Regions from separate parts of the Bacillus sp. C-3-6 genome, predicted to be linked through region 1. Evidence: riboswitches for the same ligand, from Rfam matches in the RefSeq annotation. Region 1 holds a riboswitch; each other region holds the start of a gene.
What was found. Region 1 has a riboswitch for S-adenosylmethionine ahead of mmuP (S-methylmethionine permease). Riboswitches for the same ligand answer to the same signal wherever they lie in the genome.
Positions count from the first base shown of each region.

Region 2: linked by a shared signal. The riboswitch ahead of ACW0JX_RS01060 (ABC transporter permease) and the one ahead of mmuP (S-methylmethionine permease) in region 1 are both predicted to bind S-adenosylmethionine.
Region 3: linked by a shared signal. The riboswitch ahead of ACW0JX_RS01795 (methionine ABC transporter ATP-binding protein) and the one ahead of mmuP (S-methylmethionine permease) in region 1 are both predicted to bind S-adenosylmethionine.
Region 4: linked by a shared signal. The riboswitch ahead of ACW0JX_RS15470 (M20 family metallopeptidase) and the one ahead of mmuP (S-methylmethionine permease) in region 1 are both predicted to bind S-adenosylmethionine.

Region 1 covers NZ_JBSSBE010000002.1:25,829-30,349, forward strand. The annotation lists gene tnpB (IS200/IS605 family element RNA-guided endonuclease TnpB) at 1-44, opposite strand, end outside; gene mmuM (homocysteine S-methyltransferase) at 514-1,491, opposite strand; gene mmuP (S-methylmethionine permease) at 1,466-2,875, opposite strand; SAM riboswitch class I at 2,959-3,066, opposite strand; gene ACW0JX_RS26965 (SHOCT domain-containing protein) at 3,838-4,302, opposite strand.
Region 2 covers NZ_CM137247.1:180,028-184,548, forward strand. The annotation lists gene ACW0JX_RS01040 (multidrug effflux MFS transporter) at 1-1,058, shown strand, start outside; gene ACW0JX_RS01045 (hypothetical protein) at 1,092-1,538, opposite strand; gene ACW0JX_RS01050 (hypothetical protein) at 1,813-2,316, shown strand; gene ACW0JX_RS01055 (DUF3951 domain-containing protein) at 2,333-2,548, opposite strand; SAM riboswitch class I at 2,718-2,823, shown strand; gene ACW0JX_RS01060 (ABC transporter permease) at 2,960-3,877, shown strand; gene ACW0JX_RS01065 (ABC transporter permease) at 3,895-4,521, shown strand, end outside.
Region 3 covers NZ_CM137247.1:331,270-335,790, reverse strand. The annotation lists gene ACW0JX_RS01805 (MetQ/NlpA family ABC transporter substrate-binding protein) at 1-199, opposite strand, end outside; gene ACW0JX_RS01800 (methionine ABC transporter permease) at 221-886, opposite strand; gene ACW0JX_RS01795 (methionine ABC transporter ATP-binding protein) at 876-1,895, opposite strand; SAM riboswitch class I at 2,019-2,124, opposite strand; gene ACW0JX_RS01790 (cysteine hydrolase family protein) at 2,367-2,912, shown strand; gene pruA (L-glutamate gamma-semialdehyde dehydrogenase) at 3,183-4,521, opposite strand, start outside.
Region 4 covers NZ_CM137247.1:3,000,297-3,004,817, forward strand. The annotation lists gene ACW0JX_RS15460 (SDR family oxidoreductase) at 1-484, opposite strand, end outside; gene ACW0JX_RS15465 (Lrp/AsnC family transcriptional regulator) at 654-1,094, shown strand; gene ACW0JX_RS15470 (M20 family metallopeptidase) at 1,261-2,466, opposite strand; SAM riboswitch class I at 2,555-2,656, opposite strand; gene ACW0JX_RS15475 (AAA domain-containing protein) at 2,733-4,521, opposite strand, start outside.

The DNA of each region.
Region 1 (4,521 bases):
GCCTGATTTGGATAGATACGAAACTTATAGGCTTTATTCATCATTATTTGATTCACCTCCATTTCGGTATAAGACTATTATACACCAAACGTACATTCGATATGTAGTCGAGTAACACTTTCTGTATGTCGAACAATTAAGATGGCTTCCTGCCATCCCTTGTTCGAAGCCAATTCATCTCCCACCTACTCACTGGGCTGTGACCCTTCACGCTCCTAGAGGAAGGAGTCTTCTTGGCTAAAATGATAAATGGTCCCCTTCACCTTCAATTGGATCAACTACATCTTCATTAAAAGATTCAGCATGTTATCTACCATATCTATTAAACCAGCGGTTTTTATTTTCCCTGATTCCTTTCCATACCTAAGGTACCCAAAAGTCCAGAGGATTTCCGAGGCTACCATCCACATTTGTGTCTCTGAAAAAACATTTTGTGCCACTAGATGAAACTGTAGATTCCTTAACAAGCTAAATCATGAAAATACAAACAAAAATAGATTATCAATCATTACATTACTGCTTTGCTTCGTTCGAATAGAAAAACTCGGAGGAACGCCACTTGTTCGATATCCCCTCAATGTGATAAGGTGTCGTTCTGCAGCATCCACCTATTAAACGTGCACCTGCTTGGTACCATTCTTCAGATTGAATATCCAACGCGTTACATTGTTCATAATCATGCCATGTTTTTGTTTCTGGATTATAAGTTTCACCAGAGTTTGGATAAACAATAATCGTTTTTTTGGTGTTTGCCCTCAACTCTTGGATTGCACCAGTCACAACGTTTACTGGCGCACAATTGATGCCTATTGCTACAATTTGTTCACTTTTCTCAAAAGCTCGTGCACACTCCACGAGTTTCATACCTTCACTAATCTCTTTCTCATTTTTTAGCGAAAAGGTAAGCCACGCATATGTTTCTGGAAACTCACGCAATAATGTATCTAATACTCTTGCTTCTTGCAGGGAAGGGATCGTTTCAAATGCCAATAGATCTGCACCTGCTTCGATTAACGCGGACATTCTCGAACGGTGAAAGTCTGCTAATGTTTTATCTGTCACACCATAGTTGCCTACATACTCTGAACCATCTGCAAGGTAAGCCCCGTACGGCCCAACTGATGCAACAACTAATGGTTTAGGCCTATTCGTTTGCCTATTTTCCTTCCAAAAATCATCTCTTGCCCTTCTTGCAAGTAACACCGTTTTCTTAATTAATTTCAAAGCTTCCTGTTCTTGTATTCCACGCGTGGAAAAACCACTAATAGTAGCTTGATAGCTTGCTGTTATGGCACAGTCTGCTCCAGCAATAAAATAATCTAAATGAACCTGATAAATTAGTTCTGGATTTTCTAGTAACACACGTGCCGACCAAAGGGGATCGTCCAAATTACATCCATGTGCCTCCAATTCTGTAGCTAATGCTCCGTCAAGAATCATAATGGAATGTTGGGATAAAATATCATCAATTGGGTTGATTTTGTTCGACATAATCTACGCCCCTCTTTTTTAGATTTTTTGTTAGATAATAACTTCCATAGCAAAACAAAATAAACGGTATGCCGCAATATAAGGCAATCCTCTGTGTTGGATCGAATGCAATTCCAATACACGATGCCAGACAAAGGATAAAAGAAGCAATTGGTACTAATGGATATAGTGGTGTGCGATAAATCAAGTCCTTTTCAGAATTTCCTTCTTTCAAAAATTGTCTGCGAAATAGGAACTGGGAAGCACTAATACTCATCCAAACTACGACTACTGCTAGACCGGAAATGGAAACAAGTACGATATAGACAGTATCTGGTGCCACAATACTTGAGAGCAAAGCCAAAGCTCCACCCACCATGCTGAAAATGACGGCGTTGATTGGAACACCTTGCTTCGTCATTTTTCCAAAAATGGGGGATATCATATTCTTATTAGCAAGCGACCAAAGCATTCTAGAAGAGGCGTAAAGGCCTGAGTTTGCCGCAGATAAAATGGCTGTTAAGATAACGAAATTCATTATGTCAGCTGAATATGGCACCCCAATTCGTTCTAGAACTGCAACAAAAGGGCTCTCTAATACCCCCGCATCGGAAATAGGCAATAACGCAGATAAAACAACAATCGTTCCTACAAAAAAGATGATCAATCTCCACAGAGTAGTTCGAATGGCCTTCGGTATCATTTTTTCCGGGTTCGCTGTTTCTCCAGCTGCAATGCCTATTAATTCTGTTCCCGAAAAAGCAAAATTAACCGCAAGCATGGTCATCATAATGGCCGTAGCACCATGAGGAAATAAACCTCCACTTGTAAAATTAGAAAAGAATGGTGCTGCTTTTGAATGAGCCATCGGAAGAAACCCTAGCATTGCCGCTACTCCTAACACAATAAAAATCACAATAGCTATAACCTTTATCGATGAAAACCAAAATTCGGATTCGGCAAAAAATTTAACAGTCAGAACATTTAATACAAAGATCAAAATGGCAAAAAGAGCACTCCATACCCAAACATTAATCGATGGAAACCATCGCTTCATAAGTAATCCTGCGGCTGTAAATTCAGAACCTAAAGCAACAGTCCAAGTTAACCAATACAACCAGGCTACTGTATACCCTGTACCCGGTCCAATGTATTTAACTGCATAACTATGAAATGCGCCCGTTTCGGGCATATGTACGGAAAGTTCTCCTAAACATAGCATAACTAGATAAACCACTAGTGCACCAACCAAATAGGATAGAATTGTTCCAAATGGGCCAGCTTGTTGAATAGTGTAACCCGAACTTAAGAATAAGCCCGTTCCAATCACCCCACCAAGTGATAGCATGACTAAATGACGTGCTTGCATTTTCCTTTGAAATTCTTGCCCATTTTTGTTCTCCATTTCTACTCTCCTTTAGTTACTATCCAGAAAAAACAAAAACGCACTCTAAAAAAGAGGGCGCTACTGACAAATAAAAACGGAAGCTCTCATCTATCAGGATTATCACCCGCTGGAATTAGCACAGTGTCTACTTAAGCAGACCTGTTGCTGAGGTTTCATAAGGCCAGTCCCTCCACCTCTCTGGATAAGAAATATTTTTTTATAACCTTATCAATCCATTCAATAACTGTCAAGACAATTCTGTTTTTTTAAAAAAATCATCTATTATAGAAATACAAAAAAAGGAGTATTACTATAACTGCAATCCACTCCTTCTTGGGTATTATTTAAAAATTGAACATACAAAACCTCATTTATTTATGATACAGTTCACAAGCACTTCCTCAAAATTTGATGCGCTTCTAAATATCTTCTTACTTCTTTGGCTATGAGGATCACCGCAACTTAGAGATGTGTGACGAGACCCCATCGCCATCAAGCTAAGGTTTTGAAGTACCCCCTAAATGACAATTTTCTTTCTCTACAATTAATTATTTCGAGAAATGAGCTCATATTTTTGTTTTGGGGATGTTTACTTTTCTTAAGTTAATGGGTATGCGGCCGTACCCTTAAACAAGAAACACAAGCGCCAGCTACTAAAGAAGAGCCTAAAAAAGAAGAACCCAAAAAAGAGGGGCCTAAGAAAGAAGAAGCTCCGAAAAATAAACCTGGAATTAGCAAAACTAAGTTCAATTAAATCAAAAATGGAATGAGTTACGACGAAGTTAAAACTATCATTGGTAGCGACGGGGAAGTTTTATCATAGACTGGGCAAGCTAGCGAACAACTTCATACCATTATGTATAAATGGAATGTAGAAAAAGGATTTGGTGCTAATGCGAACTTCATGTTCTAAGAAGGTAAATTGTAAAATAAATCTCAATTCGGTTTAAAATAAAAAAAGCACTCATATGAGTGCTTTTTTAAATTCCTAATAATTGCTTTTTCTTCGCTTGAAACTCTTCTTCAGTAATAACTCCTTGATCTAACAACTCTTTATACTTCAATATTTCATCTGCCCCACTTACTGATGCAGAAACTTGAGGTTTGCTTTTATTAGCTAAAATACTCTCAATATACTCTTTAATTTCTACAGCCATTTTTTCTTCTTTTTTTGTAAACATAACTGTGTTTTCATCTGCTGCTGCAGCCATAACCCCTTTTTTACTCTCTTGACTACCCATAAAAATAAATTGTATGTAACCATTTGTGAAGAAATTGGCTTTTTTAATTTGAATACCAGTCATATTGTTAATATCAATGGTTTTTTCACCGTCTAATCCATGATTTAAAAAATTCAAGGCTCCTCTTCGCTTCAGTCGAATGAAGTTATCCTCTATTCTTACTACTGTTTTCCCTGCCCCTTTAAACTCAAATGTTCTATCCAAGCTCTCCACCCCTATAATTACATAATGTATTACTCAAATATTATAACTCTGAATCTTTATTTACAAAATATAGATTTTGTTCACTTTTACGATACATTTATGAAACAGTCGTATGTTACGTTATAAAAGTCCATTTTTTGAATCATTTTCATTCTGTTAAAAAGTCCCAGACCTTCTAGGGCTTTTTACGTTTAAATAAAGAGGTATACCAAATTTCTC
Region 2 (4,521 bases), on a different replicon from region 1:
GGCTGTCAGTAGGACAATTATTTGTTGGCTCAATTAGCGATATTTACGGAAGACGCAAACCACTTATTATTGCTCTTATTATTTATGTTGCTTCTTCTTTACTTTGTGCTGTTGCGCCATCTATTTGGACATTAGTATTATTGCGCTTCCTACAAGGAGCTTCAGGATCAGCCGGGATTGTTATATCACGTGCAATGGTACGTGATATGTACTCAGGTTCTGAAATGACGAAGTTTTTCTCACTGCTTATGTTAGTAAACGGAGCAGCACCTATTTTGGCACCGATTATTGGGGGGCAATTATTACAGTTTACAACGTGGCGCGGTGTTTTCATCGTTCTTGGAGCAATTAGCGTATTCATGTTAATCTCAGCTACTTTTGTATTGCGTGAAACATTACCTCCTGAAGAAAGAGAAACGGGTGGTTTGTCAGGGACTTTGGCGACGTACGGAAAATTGTTAAAGGACCGTCTGTTTATGGGATATGCATTGTCACAAGGATTAGTAACAGCGGCAATGTTTGCATACATTTCGGGCTCACCATTTGTGTTGCAGAACATATACGGAGCATCACCACAGCAATTTAGTTTATTCTTTGCGATTAACGGCATCGGTATTATTATTGCTAGTCAGGTAACGGGTCGTTTAGCGGGGAAAGTGAATGAGAAGACATTATTTGTTGCTGGTATTATTATCGCAGCTGTTGGTGGCCTATCTTTACTACTGACAATCGTACTAGGAATAGGTTTAATCGGTGTTTTATGTTCGTTATTCCTTGTTGTATCAAGTGTCGGGGTTGTATCAACAACTGGGTTCTCATTAGCGATGAGAAATCAGAAGCAAGCTGCAGGAACAGCGTCAGCTTTATTAGGCTTATTACAGTTCATTTCAGGAGCGCTTGTCGCTCCGCTAGTAGGTATTGGTGGGAGTAATACAGCGTTACCGATGGGTGTTGTTATTGCGCTTTGTGAAGTAGGAGCAGTATTATGTTATCTATTTATGGCCAGAAGAAGTGAGAAGCAGTTTGAACTGCAACAAAGACAAAATTTAGAGGCTTAACAAAAAAGAACTGATTCAAAGGGAATGTTTGAATCAGTTCTTTTTTTCATTTCTTTGAAATACCTCATACATATTATTCATGATCGTATCATATAAAACAGCAAGTTTATCCCACACCCAGCGATTACTATCGACTTCTTTTTCCCCACAGTCGATAATATCGGTATGGTCAGTAATTTTATACGCTTTTTTAACGATAATAGGAGCAATCTTCGGTATACGTGGGATTTCCTTTAAGGTATCTGCAAAGTTTCCAATGTAGACATGACCGATGATTTCGATTGTTAATGATTTATCCGATATATTTAGCACGGTATGAAATTGATTTGTATGTTGTTGTTTTAAATATTGAGCTAACTTAAATGGAGCATGCTTCTTCTTTAATACGCGGCGAAGGCTCTCTGTATTTTCGATATGAAGTGATTTTTCGCGAATAAGGACACGAATATCTTCTCCCATAAAAGGCATTGTGTTGTACATAGATGATTCTCCTTAAAACCTTACATATGTTTGCGTTATGCATATGTAAGTCTAGCATGGTTTGTTCTTTATGTGTGCTTACAGTTTTGTAAGGTGATGTAGTAAAGCATTGCAAAAGTTATTTGTATAAAGTGACGATACTGTGACAAACATGTTGGTATATATATTACGATGTTGTCTTAAGTGTAAAAAGTAGGGCGTTCTCGGTATAATAACAAGTGGAGATAAAAGAAACTATAATGAGTAATAGCTGTAGATAAAAGGAGAAGAAGAGATGAAGAAGGTTTTGGGTATTGCTGTAATGGGAAGTATGATCCTTCTAGTAGGATGTAATGGAAATAAAGATACGAAAGAACCGAAAGAAAAGGTAGAGCAATCTACTGAACAAACAGAAGAGATGAAAGAATACCTTGCAGTACATGAAAAATACGATATAAAAATGAATAAAGAAATTAATAAAGCACTGCAGTTATTTGAAGTGGCAAAAGAAAAGGGCGGTAAGGAAATAACGAATGCTACATATAAAGAAGACGTGCAAAAGGTAACAACGAGCATGTTAGAAGATATTGATCATATACGTAAAGAAATTCGTGTTCCGAAGTCGAAAGAGCAAGAACATGAGGTATATATTGGTTTCTTGAATGAATCAGAACAAGCGATGAAAAAATTACAGAAGTTAGCTAAAGAAGAAGATTCATCGTTGATTCGTGATATAGAAATTAATTTTGCAACAGCATCGACATACTATAAACGTTTTCAAGCAGAAACGAAAAAATAACCTTGCCTGTGCAGGGTTATTTTTTCTTCTTGCCATCTCCGTCTTCATCCTCAGATACTAATATTTTCTGTTCTTCGTGAAATTCGGAAATAGTTTGCCCGGTAATATTATCGAAAGGAGTATAAAAAGAAGTAATACGTTTCTTTTTAATAAAGAGTTTATAGGAGCCGATGATGACAAGTATAACGATTGTTAAGGGTAATCCTATAGTACCAAGAAGTAAGGGGTCCATCTTATAACTCCTTTAACATTATTTCTTTTTATTATAAGCCGAAAACTGTAATTTCGATAAATGAATTAAAAACTGATTTTTCTAAATTTATCCAATTTGATTGACTTTTCAATTTTTCAGAATTATAATTCGAAATATACAATTTGAACCAAATAATAATATAGCAATTTACTTATCCAGAGAGGTAGAGGGACTGGCCCTATGACACCTCAGCAGCGGGTTCTGTAATAGGAACACCGTGCTAATTCCAGCAAGCAAGTCTTGAAAGATAAGTGATGGGCCTTTGTTTGTTAAGCCTTGATCTTATTTTTTAAGATCAAGGCTTTTTGTATTCTAAAAAGAGAAAAGGAAGTAATGGAAAAAGTACATCCATAAAACAAAGTAAATTCATGCGTTTAGGGGGTTATTGAAGTGTATGTAATTAAAAAATTATCGGTTATGGTGTTTACACTATGGGTTATTACGACAGTGACATTTCTAATTATGCATATTATTCCGGGAGATCCATTTTCATCAGATGCAAAAATCTTTCCTGAAGAAGTGATCCAAAACATGAGAGCGAAGTATCACCTTGATGAACCGTTATGGAATCAATATGTTGCTTATTTAGACGGTGTAGTTCATTTTGATTTTGGTGAATCTGTTCAATCAACCGGGCAAGGTGTATCAGAAATTATAACAACTGGCTTTGGTCCATCAGCAATTATTGGTCTACAAGCACTTGTTATTTCATTGTTGGTAGGAATTGCGGCAGGGACATTTGCTGCTCTATATCATGGGAGAGTAATTGACTATAGTGTGAGTTTGCTCGCAATTCTAGGTATTTCTATTCCAAGTTTTATTTTAGCACCACTATTTATACAAGTATTTGCTATCCAATTTGAGTTTTTACCAGTAGCCTCTTGGGGAACATTCGAACATACGGTATTGCCATCCTTTGCATTAGCGTTAGGGCCAATTGCAGTTATTACAAGGTTTGTTCGTTCTAATATGATCGAAGTACTGCAGAGTGATTATATTAAGCTAGCAAGAGCAAAAGGTATACCAATTAAGAAGATTATTATAAGACATGCTCTTCGAAATGCGATTGTTCCAGTACTTACATTTGTGGGACCGTTAATGGCGGGACTTTTAACAGGGACTTTCGTTATTGAAAAAATCTTTTCAATTCCTGGCCTAGGAAAATATTTCGTAGATAGTATTTTTAACCGAGACTATCCGGTGATTATGGGAACAACGATTTTCTATAGTGCATTATTAATTGCTTGTATTTTCATTACAGATATTATTCACCGCATTGTTGATCCGCGTATTCGTTCTATTACATAAGGAGGGGGGATATTTAAATGGGAGCTTATGAAATTAATGAACAGTTATTAACGAAAGAAGAGAAAAAAGAATTAACGATAAATAAAAATCAGCAAACGATTAGCAGAAAGAAAGAAGTGTTTCGTAAGTTTATATCGAATCCAATCGCAGTTTTAGGAACAGTGACGTTATTGCTAATTATTGTTTTCTCGCTTATTGGCGAAAGTTTAACTTCATTTACTGCGAGTGAACAAGTAAAAGAGGCAACAAATTTACCGCCGAGTAGTGAACATTGGTTTGGAACAGATGATCTAGGGAGAGATATTTGGGCACGTACTTGGGCTGGTGGGAAGATTTCACTAACAGTTGGATTAGTAGCAGCTGCCCTCGATATAGGGCTTGGTGTACTGATTGGTGGATTTAGTGGATATGTGAGAGGGCGTAATCGCCTTGGAACGTTAATTGATGAGTGGATTATAAGAGGAATTGAAGTATTATACGGCATCCCATATTTATTAATTGTTATTTTACTATTAATTGTTATGAAACCAGGTCTTTTCACCATTATTATCGCCCTTGCATTAACGGGATGGATTGGAATGGCTCGTCTCATTCGAGCACAAGTATTGTCTTTAAAACAACGAGAGTTTGTTATTGCAGCAGAG
Region 3 (4,521 bases), on a different replicon from region 1:
AGAACTCCACCAGTTTAATCTTAATCCCTTCTTTTTCAGCTTTTTTCTTCAAAATTTCCCAAGCGTCTCCATCCGTTCCAGTTACACCGACGCGAACTACTTTTTCTTTCGCTCCTGCACCCGTGTCTCCACTTGAGCAGCCACTTAATGCTGAGACGCCTACAATTGCTGATAATGCAAATGCTAAAATTTTCTTCATTTTCTTTTCCTCTCTTCCTTTTTATGATCTACGTAACAAGACTTTCGCAAAGTAGTTTCCTAAATTTTGAGCTATCTGTACGAGAATAATAAGTAAAACAACCGTTACAAACATAACTGATGTATCAAAACGTTGATAACCATATGTCATTGCCAAGTCACCAAGACCGCCACCACCGACAAGCCCAGCAACTGCAGAAAATTCAATTAAACCAACTGTCATAAATGTGACACCTAAGATTAATGGTGCTAACGCTTCTGGTACAAGGATTTCAAAAACAATTCTAATTGGCGAGGCGCCCATTGCTTGCGCTGCTTCAATTACTCCTTTCGGAACGGAAACAAGATTTGTTTCAACCATTCTAGCAATACCAATTGATGCGACTAACGTCATCGGGAAAATTGCTGCTGCTGTTCCAATCGTCGTTCCAATAACGCTTCTCGTTAGTGGACTTAAAGCTACTAAAAAGATAATGAATGGTACCGGACGAATTGTATTAATTATGATGTTAAGAATAGAAAAGACCCATTTATTTTCTAAAAAGTTCCCTTTTCTCGTTACATATAAAAGTAAACCTAGAGGTATACCCAGAATTGTAGCGAATATAAGGGTTACAATTACCATTAAGAGGGTATCCCCCGTCGCATCTAGTATGCGCGGCCAAAATATACTCCAATCAACTCGCATGAGCTTCTACCTCCTTCAGCTGCACTTGCAGTCTTAGATGTTGTAATGCTTTTTGAATTTCCCTCTGCTCACCTTGCAATTCTACAAGCAGATTTCCAAATAGCACATTTTGAAGTTCAATAATATTTCCGTACAGTACATTTACATCGACGTTATAGTTTTTTGCGATATATGATAGTACCGGCTGTCCTGTCTCCTCACCAGTAAATGTTAGACGATAAATTTGACCACCATTTTGAATTTTCGCTAGAACACTTTCTGGTAAATGATCATTAATAACAGAACGTACAAAGTTTTGAGTCGTCTTTGTTTTTGGTTGCGTGAAAACATCGAACAGTTTTCCTTCTTCAATAACTTTTCCCTTCTCCATTACAGCTACACGGTGACAAATTTCTTTCACAACATGCATTTCATGTGTAATAAGAAGGATTGTTAAATTGTATTCTCGATTTACTTTCTTTAATAAGTTTAGAATTTCTGTCGTCGTTTCTGGATCTAAGGCTGATGTTGCCTCATCACATATAAGAATATCTGGCGATGTCGCAAGTGCTCTAGCAATACCAACACGTTGTTTTTGTCCCCCTGATAGCTGTTCTGGATAATAGTTTGCTTTATCTTCTAACCCTACAAACTTCAGCAGTTCATTCACTCGTTCCTTTATCTCGTTCTTTGGCAATTTCGCTAACTTTAATGGATAAGCAATATTCCCAAACACTGTTCTTGAATTAAATAAATTAAAGCTTTGAAAAATCATTCCGATTCTTTGTCTTAGTTTGCGCAATTCTTTCGTCGATAATGATGTAATATCTTTATCATCTATTGCAATCGTTCCTGACGTTGGTCTCTCTAACATATTTACTAAGCGTAATAATGTACTCTTTCCAGCGCCACTAAAACCGATAATGCCAAAAATTTCGCCTTTCTCAACTGATAATGTTACATCCTCCACCGCATGAACAGATCGCCCAGCTGATTCATACACTTTACTTACATTGTTAAAAGAAATCATTTTTTCCCCTCCTATATGCTGTAAAAACTTGAAGTAGAGCTTTCGAGGTAAAATAAAAAGTGCTCTCCTTCTTATCAACCATAAAGATAAGAAGGAGAGCACTTATATGTACTCGTTCACATCTTCTCATCTTCCAAGCCTTTATATGGCTTGCTGGAGTTAGCACGGTATTAAAAAACCCGTTGCTGAGGTATCGTAGGGCCAGTCCCTCCACCTCTCTGGATAAGAATGTATCGATTTAATTGTCATTTAATTAATTCTCATTATAGAACTCAGAATAATAAGAGTCAATACATTTTTTAGAAAAATATTAATTATTCCTTTATTAAAATTTTTAGATGAAAATTCATGAGAAAATAGTAACTTTCAAGGTTATTTAAAATTCTTCTTCCTCATATTTTTAAACAGGAGAATCCTCTCTACGAATTGAATAAATTTATTTGAATATGAAACTCGGAGGCAGATAAATATATGAAAACAGCTCTTTTACTCGTCGATATTCAAAACGATTATTTTCCAAATGGAAAGATGGAATTGCGTAATCCAGTAGAAGCAAGCGAATATGCTAATCAGTTATTACAACACTTTAGAACAAACAGCGAACCTATTTTTCATATCCAACACGTAGCTATAAAAGATGACGCTACTTTTTTCCTACCTAATACAGAAGGTGTACATATTCACGAAAGCGTACGTCCACTTAGAGAAGAAACAGTTATAGTCAAACATTATCCAAATAGCTTCCGAGAAACTAATCTTCTAGAGCAATTACAGCGTTTAGACATTGAACATGTCGTCGTATGCGGGATGATGACTCATATGTGTATTGATGCTACAGTAAGGGCTGCATTTGATTTTGGTTTTCAATGTACCGTTATACACGATGCTTGTGCTACAAAAGACCTTTCTTTTAAGAACGCTACTATACCAGCTGTTTATATTCACAATACAATTTTAGCTAGTTTAAATGGCGTATATGCAAATGTAATAAGCACGAAAGAATTTTTAGCTACATAAAAAAACACTCCTTTCAGTGAGCAAAACCGAAAGGAGTGTTCCTTGTCGAACCATAGATTTTCTTTCAAATTGTATTATACAGGAAATTCTCAAAATGAATACTAAAAAATATGACTAATACGTCAACTTTTCTCATTATTTTATTTCTGTTTACATGTTTATCCCGGTATTAATAGGTTTTAGCTCATTCTCTTCGAACGACGGTAATATATGGGGTTTCAATTTTAAAAGGAGCTCTTCACACTTTGTGAAGAGCTCCTCTACTATTTCTTATAAAGTTTCAGAAGTAGTTTTTGCTTGCATGTGAAGTGCTAAGTAATCAGGTCCACCAGCTTTAGAGTCTGTACCAGACATGTTAAAGCCACCGAATGGTTGGTAACCTACGATTGCACCAGTACATCCACGGTTGAAGTATAAGTTACCAACGTGGAAGTCTTCACGTGCTTTTTCAATATGGTCACGGTTGTTAGTAATAACAGCACCTGTTAAACCGTATTCCGTATTGTTTGCAATTGCAAGTGCATGATCGAAGTCTTTTGCTTTACAGAATGCTACTACTGGTCCGAAGATTTCTTCTTTCATTAAGCGAGCATCTTCTGCAACATCAGCAACGATTGTTGGTTGGATGAACCAGCCTTTAGAATCGTCTCCTTCTCCACCTGCTAAGATTCTACCTTCTTCTTTACCAATTGCAACATAGCTCATTACTTTATCGAATGCAGCTTGGTCATTAACAGGACCCATGTTTGTACCTAATACTGCTGGGTTAGCAACTGTTAATTCTTTTGTTAATTCAACAGCACGATTTAATACGTGATCGTATACATCTTCGTGGATTACTGCACGAGAACATGCAGAACATTTTTGTCCTGAGAATCCGAATGCTGATGCAACGATAGACTTAGCTGCTAATTCAAGATCTGCTTCTTTATCAACAACGATTGTATCTTTACCGCCCATTTCAGCGATAACGCGTTTTAACCAAATTTGGCCTGGGTTTACTTTCGCTGCACGCTCATAGATACGGATACCTACATCACGAGATCCCGTGAAGCTTACGAAACGTGTACGAGGATGATCTACTAAGTAGTCACCAACTTCAGAACCATTACCTGGAACGAAGTTTACTACGCCAGCTGGTAAGCCAGCTTCTTCTAATACTTCCATAAATTTCGCTGCTACTACAGGAGTTGTACTAGCTGGTTTTAGTAATACTGTGTTACCAGAAACTAAAGCAGCTGTTGTCATACCTGCCATAATTGCGAATGGGAAGTTCCAAGGAGAAATGATAACACCTACTCCTAATGGAATGTAAGAGAAACGATTATATTCAATTGGACGGCTTTCTACTGGAATACCGTCTTTTAATTTTAACATTTGACGACCATAATATTCCATAAAGTCGATTGCTTCTGCTGTATCAGCATCTGCCTCATTCCATGGCTTACCTGCTTCTTTTACAAGAATAGCAGAGAATTCATGTTTTCTGCGACGAACGATTGCTGCAGCACGGAATAAAATGTCTGCACGCATTTCTGGCTTTGATTTTCTCCAAGTTTGGAATGTTTCATCCGCTACTTGCATTGCTTTTTCAGCTAACTCACGGCTT
Region 4 (4,521 bases), on a different replicon from region 1:
AGCCGTATGCAATTGAGCCTGTAAAACCAAGCCTTACTTCAGCTGATGAAATGTTAATAATGCGACCCTCTGCTCGTATTAATGGTAATGTTTGCTGAATTAAAAAGAATGGTGCTTTAATATTCACAGACATAATTTCATCAAAAACTTCTTCTGTCGTATTTTCAATCGTTCCTTGTGTACCTATCCCTGCATTGTTTACTAAAATATCAATCTCTGATGTACCAACTTTTATTTGTAATTCATTCTTTAACTGTTTTACTAGCTTTTTGACACCATCAATTGAATTGAGTTCAGCTTCAATTAAGAACGCTTTTCCTCCATTAGATTCAATCTCACTAATCGTTTCATCTGCAGCTGTTTTATTTCGGCCGTAGTGAATCGCAACTAATGCTCCATCTTTCGCCAATCTCATCGCAATCGCACGGCCAATTCCGCGACTCGCTCCTGTTACTAACGCTACTTTTCCATCAAGATTCTTCATTTTTTCCATCCTTCCTAAATTTCCGTTTGATAAAAACCTATACTTATATTTTCATGTAAACACCAATCATTTTAAATATAGATTTATAGGTAATTTAGTCCATTCGCTTATGATATTATAGTTATAATTCGTAATTTACTTTAGAAAACAAAAATAAGGAGGCTACACAATGCAAAACGCCGTAAAACTGGATGAAATCGATCATAAAATTATGAACTTGTTGTATGAAAATGCGAGAATTTCTGTTTCAGAAATAGGACGAATTATATCCATGACGCAACCTGCTGTAAAAGAACGTATTAACAAGCTTGAAGATCAAGGAGTTATAGCGGCTTATCGAACGAAATTTGAGCCTGCAAAAATTAATAAAAACATTCAAGCATTCATCATGTTTAAAACGAGCCAATGCTCTGATTTTATCCAGTATTGTAATGCAGCTCCTGAAGTAACAGATTTATTTCGAATTAGTGGGGAATTTAATTATATGATGAAGGTCATGAGCGATTCGATGGATTCCCTCGCTGCATTTTTAGACTCCTTAATGCAATTTGGCTTGTCATCTCCTTTAATAGTATTAAAGAGTGAATTTGAGGAGAAATTGTCGTTTTGATAAAGGGATACGTATTATCCTCACTAACAGTAAAAGTTTCTCTTTCTTGAGAAAAACCAACAAAATCAATGACTAGTAAACAAAAAAGAACATTGATATTTCAATGTTCTTTTTGTATCTCTACTTATTAATTAGATTACTCTTTGAAAAGAGCACTTTAATCCCCTTACCCTTGATTCCTCTGCGCCTCTCTAAACTCCTCCTTCACCTTCTCTAACAACCCTTCTTCCGTAATTAATCGATACGCCGTATTTGCTAATGCTTTTGCCGATGTAATTAATGCTTTATCTCCAAGTTCTGAACGTGCTGCTTCTCTAAATTCATTCGTATGTGCAATTAAATCATCTGGTCCGATTTTAATGTACGGATGAATTGTCGGTACGACTTGACTTACGTTTCCTGCGTCGGTTGAACCGATCCCTACTCTTTCTTTACGATTTACATCTTCACCTAATAGTTCTAGTTCTTCCGCTACGATATCGTTATATGTTTTTGTTACGAGTAATTCATCGATTTCATTTTGGAATTGATGAATTTTTACTTTTGTACCTGTTGCTAACGCTGCTCCCTCAGCAATGTTTTTTACTTTTTCTGTTACTTCTGCACATCTTTTTCGCGTTGCTGCGCGGATGAAGAATCTTGCTGCGGCATAGTCAGGAATAATATTAGGTGCTTTTCCTCCCTCTGTAATGACGCCATGAATTCTCACGTCTGACGGAAGTTGTTGGCGAAGTGCATTAATACCGTTATAAAGCTGAATAACCGCATCTAATGCGTTAATCCCTTCTTCTGGCGAAGCTGCAGCGTGAGCTGTTTTTCCGTAAAAATGAAAATCAAGTGGATCGACTGCTAGTGAAGGACTCGTTGTCGCTGTTTTTCCGCTCGGATGAATCATAAGCGCCGCATCAATGTCTTTAAATAAACCTGCCTTTACATAACTTGATTTCGCGCTACCATTTGGCCCGCCTTCTTCTGCTGGCGTACCAAACACAACAACTTCCCCGCCAATTTCTTCAAGCGTTTCTGATAATGCAATTGCTGCTGCAACACTAATTGTGCCGATTAAATTGTGACCACACGCATGGCCTAGTCCTGGTAAAGCGTCGTACTCCGCTAAAAATGCGATTGCTGGTCCTTGTTTTCCAGAGCTTTTTCGCGCGATAAATCCCGTTTCATGTCCAGCTATATTGTGCTGCAACTGAAATCCTGCACTGCCTAGCAATAAACTTAACGTTCTAGATGCATAAAACTCTTGGTTACCAATCTCTGGATTCGCATGAATATCATGACTTGTTTCTATGTACTTTTCCTTATTTCTTTCGATACTCTCTTCAATTGTTTTTCTTTGTGACGTTACTCCTGTCGCTCCCATTGTTCTTCCTCCTTTTATTTTCACGTAAAAAAGCCTCTTTCTAAAAGATAGAAAGAGGCTTCTGTATATACAGTCAAAATGAGCTTCTTTCTTATCTTTCAAGTTACCTTGCTGGAATTGGCACAGTATTCATAACGAATCCGCTGCCGAGGTATCATAGGGCCAGTCCCTCCACCTCTCGTGATAAGAATTTTCATAAAATTATATTAAATTATTTTTTATTCTAAGTTCATTCCAAGTAAAAGTCAAGGAATTCCTATCCGAATTTACCGAATATCTAAAAATCCTTTTAATACACCAATTGTTTCTGGTGCTTGCAGTCTTGCACATACGTACGGAAATTCCGTGCTACCTTCAAATATCATTTGAGATGTGAGCGGTGCGCCTGCCCAGAAGATTTCATCATCAATTACGATAAACGGGAATGCTTTATTTTGTCTTTGTAACTTTACATTTTTCAGTGGAACTGGTCCATCACTATAAACTGTTATCTGTGCATTTGTACGCATTAACGCTTGCCATACTCGCTTATCCACTTGTTTTGTACTTGGAAGTGAAATAATAATTTTTCGTTTTGCGGCTAGAATATCTTTTAATAGCCCTTTCGGCTCTTCAAGATTCATTTCCATAAACCAGCGTAAACGTTTCGAAATTTTCCGTTCCCACAATTGTCTTGATGTCGTGCGATCATACACATCTCCATGACGTTCTATATGAGCTGTTAATTGCGATAACGCTTGTTTTCTAGAAAGATTTTTACGCATATAATGGCAATCTGATAATTGAATGAACTTCCCTCTCGCCCTTGTCACTGCTACATTGACGAGGCGATGGTTTTTGTGATCAAAGAATAATACGCCAGGTCGTTCCTGCGGATAACTGTCAACTGTATCAAAGATCATCATATCTCTTTCAGAACCTTGGAACTTATGAACTGTCGCCGCTAAAACTGGTATGTTTTGATATTTCGTTCTCTGCAACATTTCTCTAATACACGTCGATAAAAAGCGAGACTGCGCCCTGTAAGGCGTCACAACACCAATGGATTGAACACCGTCTAACAGTCCGATCAACATCATTTGCATCGCTACTAAACCAGACATAATGTTAAAACGTGAACCAGAAGCAGCGTCTTTTAACGAAAAGGCTCCCATTTGACTCGTATCAAATAAAACGCTCGCCTCATTTGCGAACGGTTGCAATCGCGCAAGTTCTTTACGTTCTGAAACAGACGGATGGTCATAAACTCTATTTTTATAAATAAATGAGTTTGTAAACTTAGATATATCCGCATGCATACGTCTTTGTTCCTGCAGCATAAACAGGTTCGGATGTGCTTCTAATTTATTAACAGACTCAACAATCCCAGCATGGTAAAACATATCTTCCCCAAGCCATTTGCGAACGAGTTCATGGTTCGCCATCGCAATTGGAGGTAATTGTAAAAAATCACCGCAAACGACGATACGTTTTCCAAGTGAAGCAGCTAATGCGATTTGCGGAACGAACGCCATACTCACTTCATCTACGACAACTAAATCGAATGTACGCTCATAAATAAGTGAATCAATGGCACATTTCGATAAAGTTGCACCAATTACTTTCGCATTTTCAATATACTCTTTTTCTACTTCTTTAATTTTAGCCTTTTGCTTTCGAAGATCACTTTCAATCTCTTGTATACGCTTCTTATCAGCAGATGTTGCTTTATACGATAAGATTTTTTCACGAAGATCTTGTCGTGTCTCTTCTAAATAGAGTCTTTCCTCACCCCAAGATCCGTTCGTCGTTTCAACTAACTTAGATGCAAGTAACGTTTCATGATTTCGTATATGTTCATGCTGACTATAACCGTAACGAACAATTTCGCCAGGCGTCCATTTCTTTTTCTTTTCAATTTGCTTCGTTACTTCACTCATTAATACGTCTACTGCCGCGTTACTATGAGCTAACACAAGTACCGATTTTCCTTTTTGATAATGAGCCGAAATAATACGTGATAAATTGTAAGACTTCCCTGTTCCCGGCGGTCCCCATACGTACGTTGTCGGATTA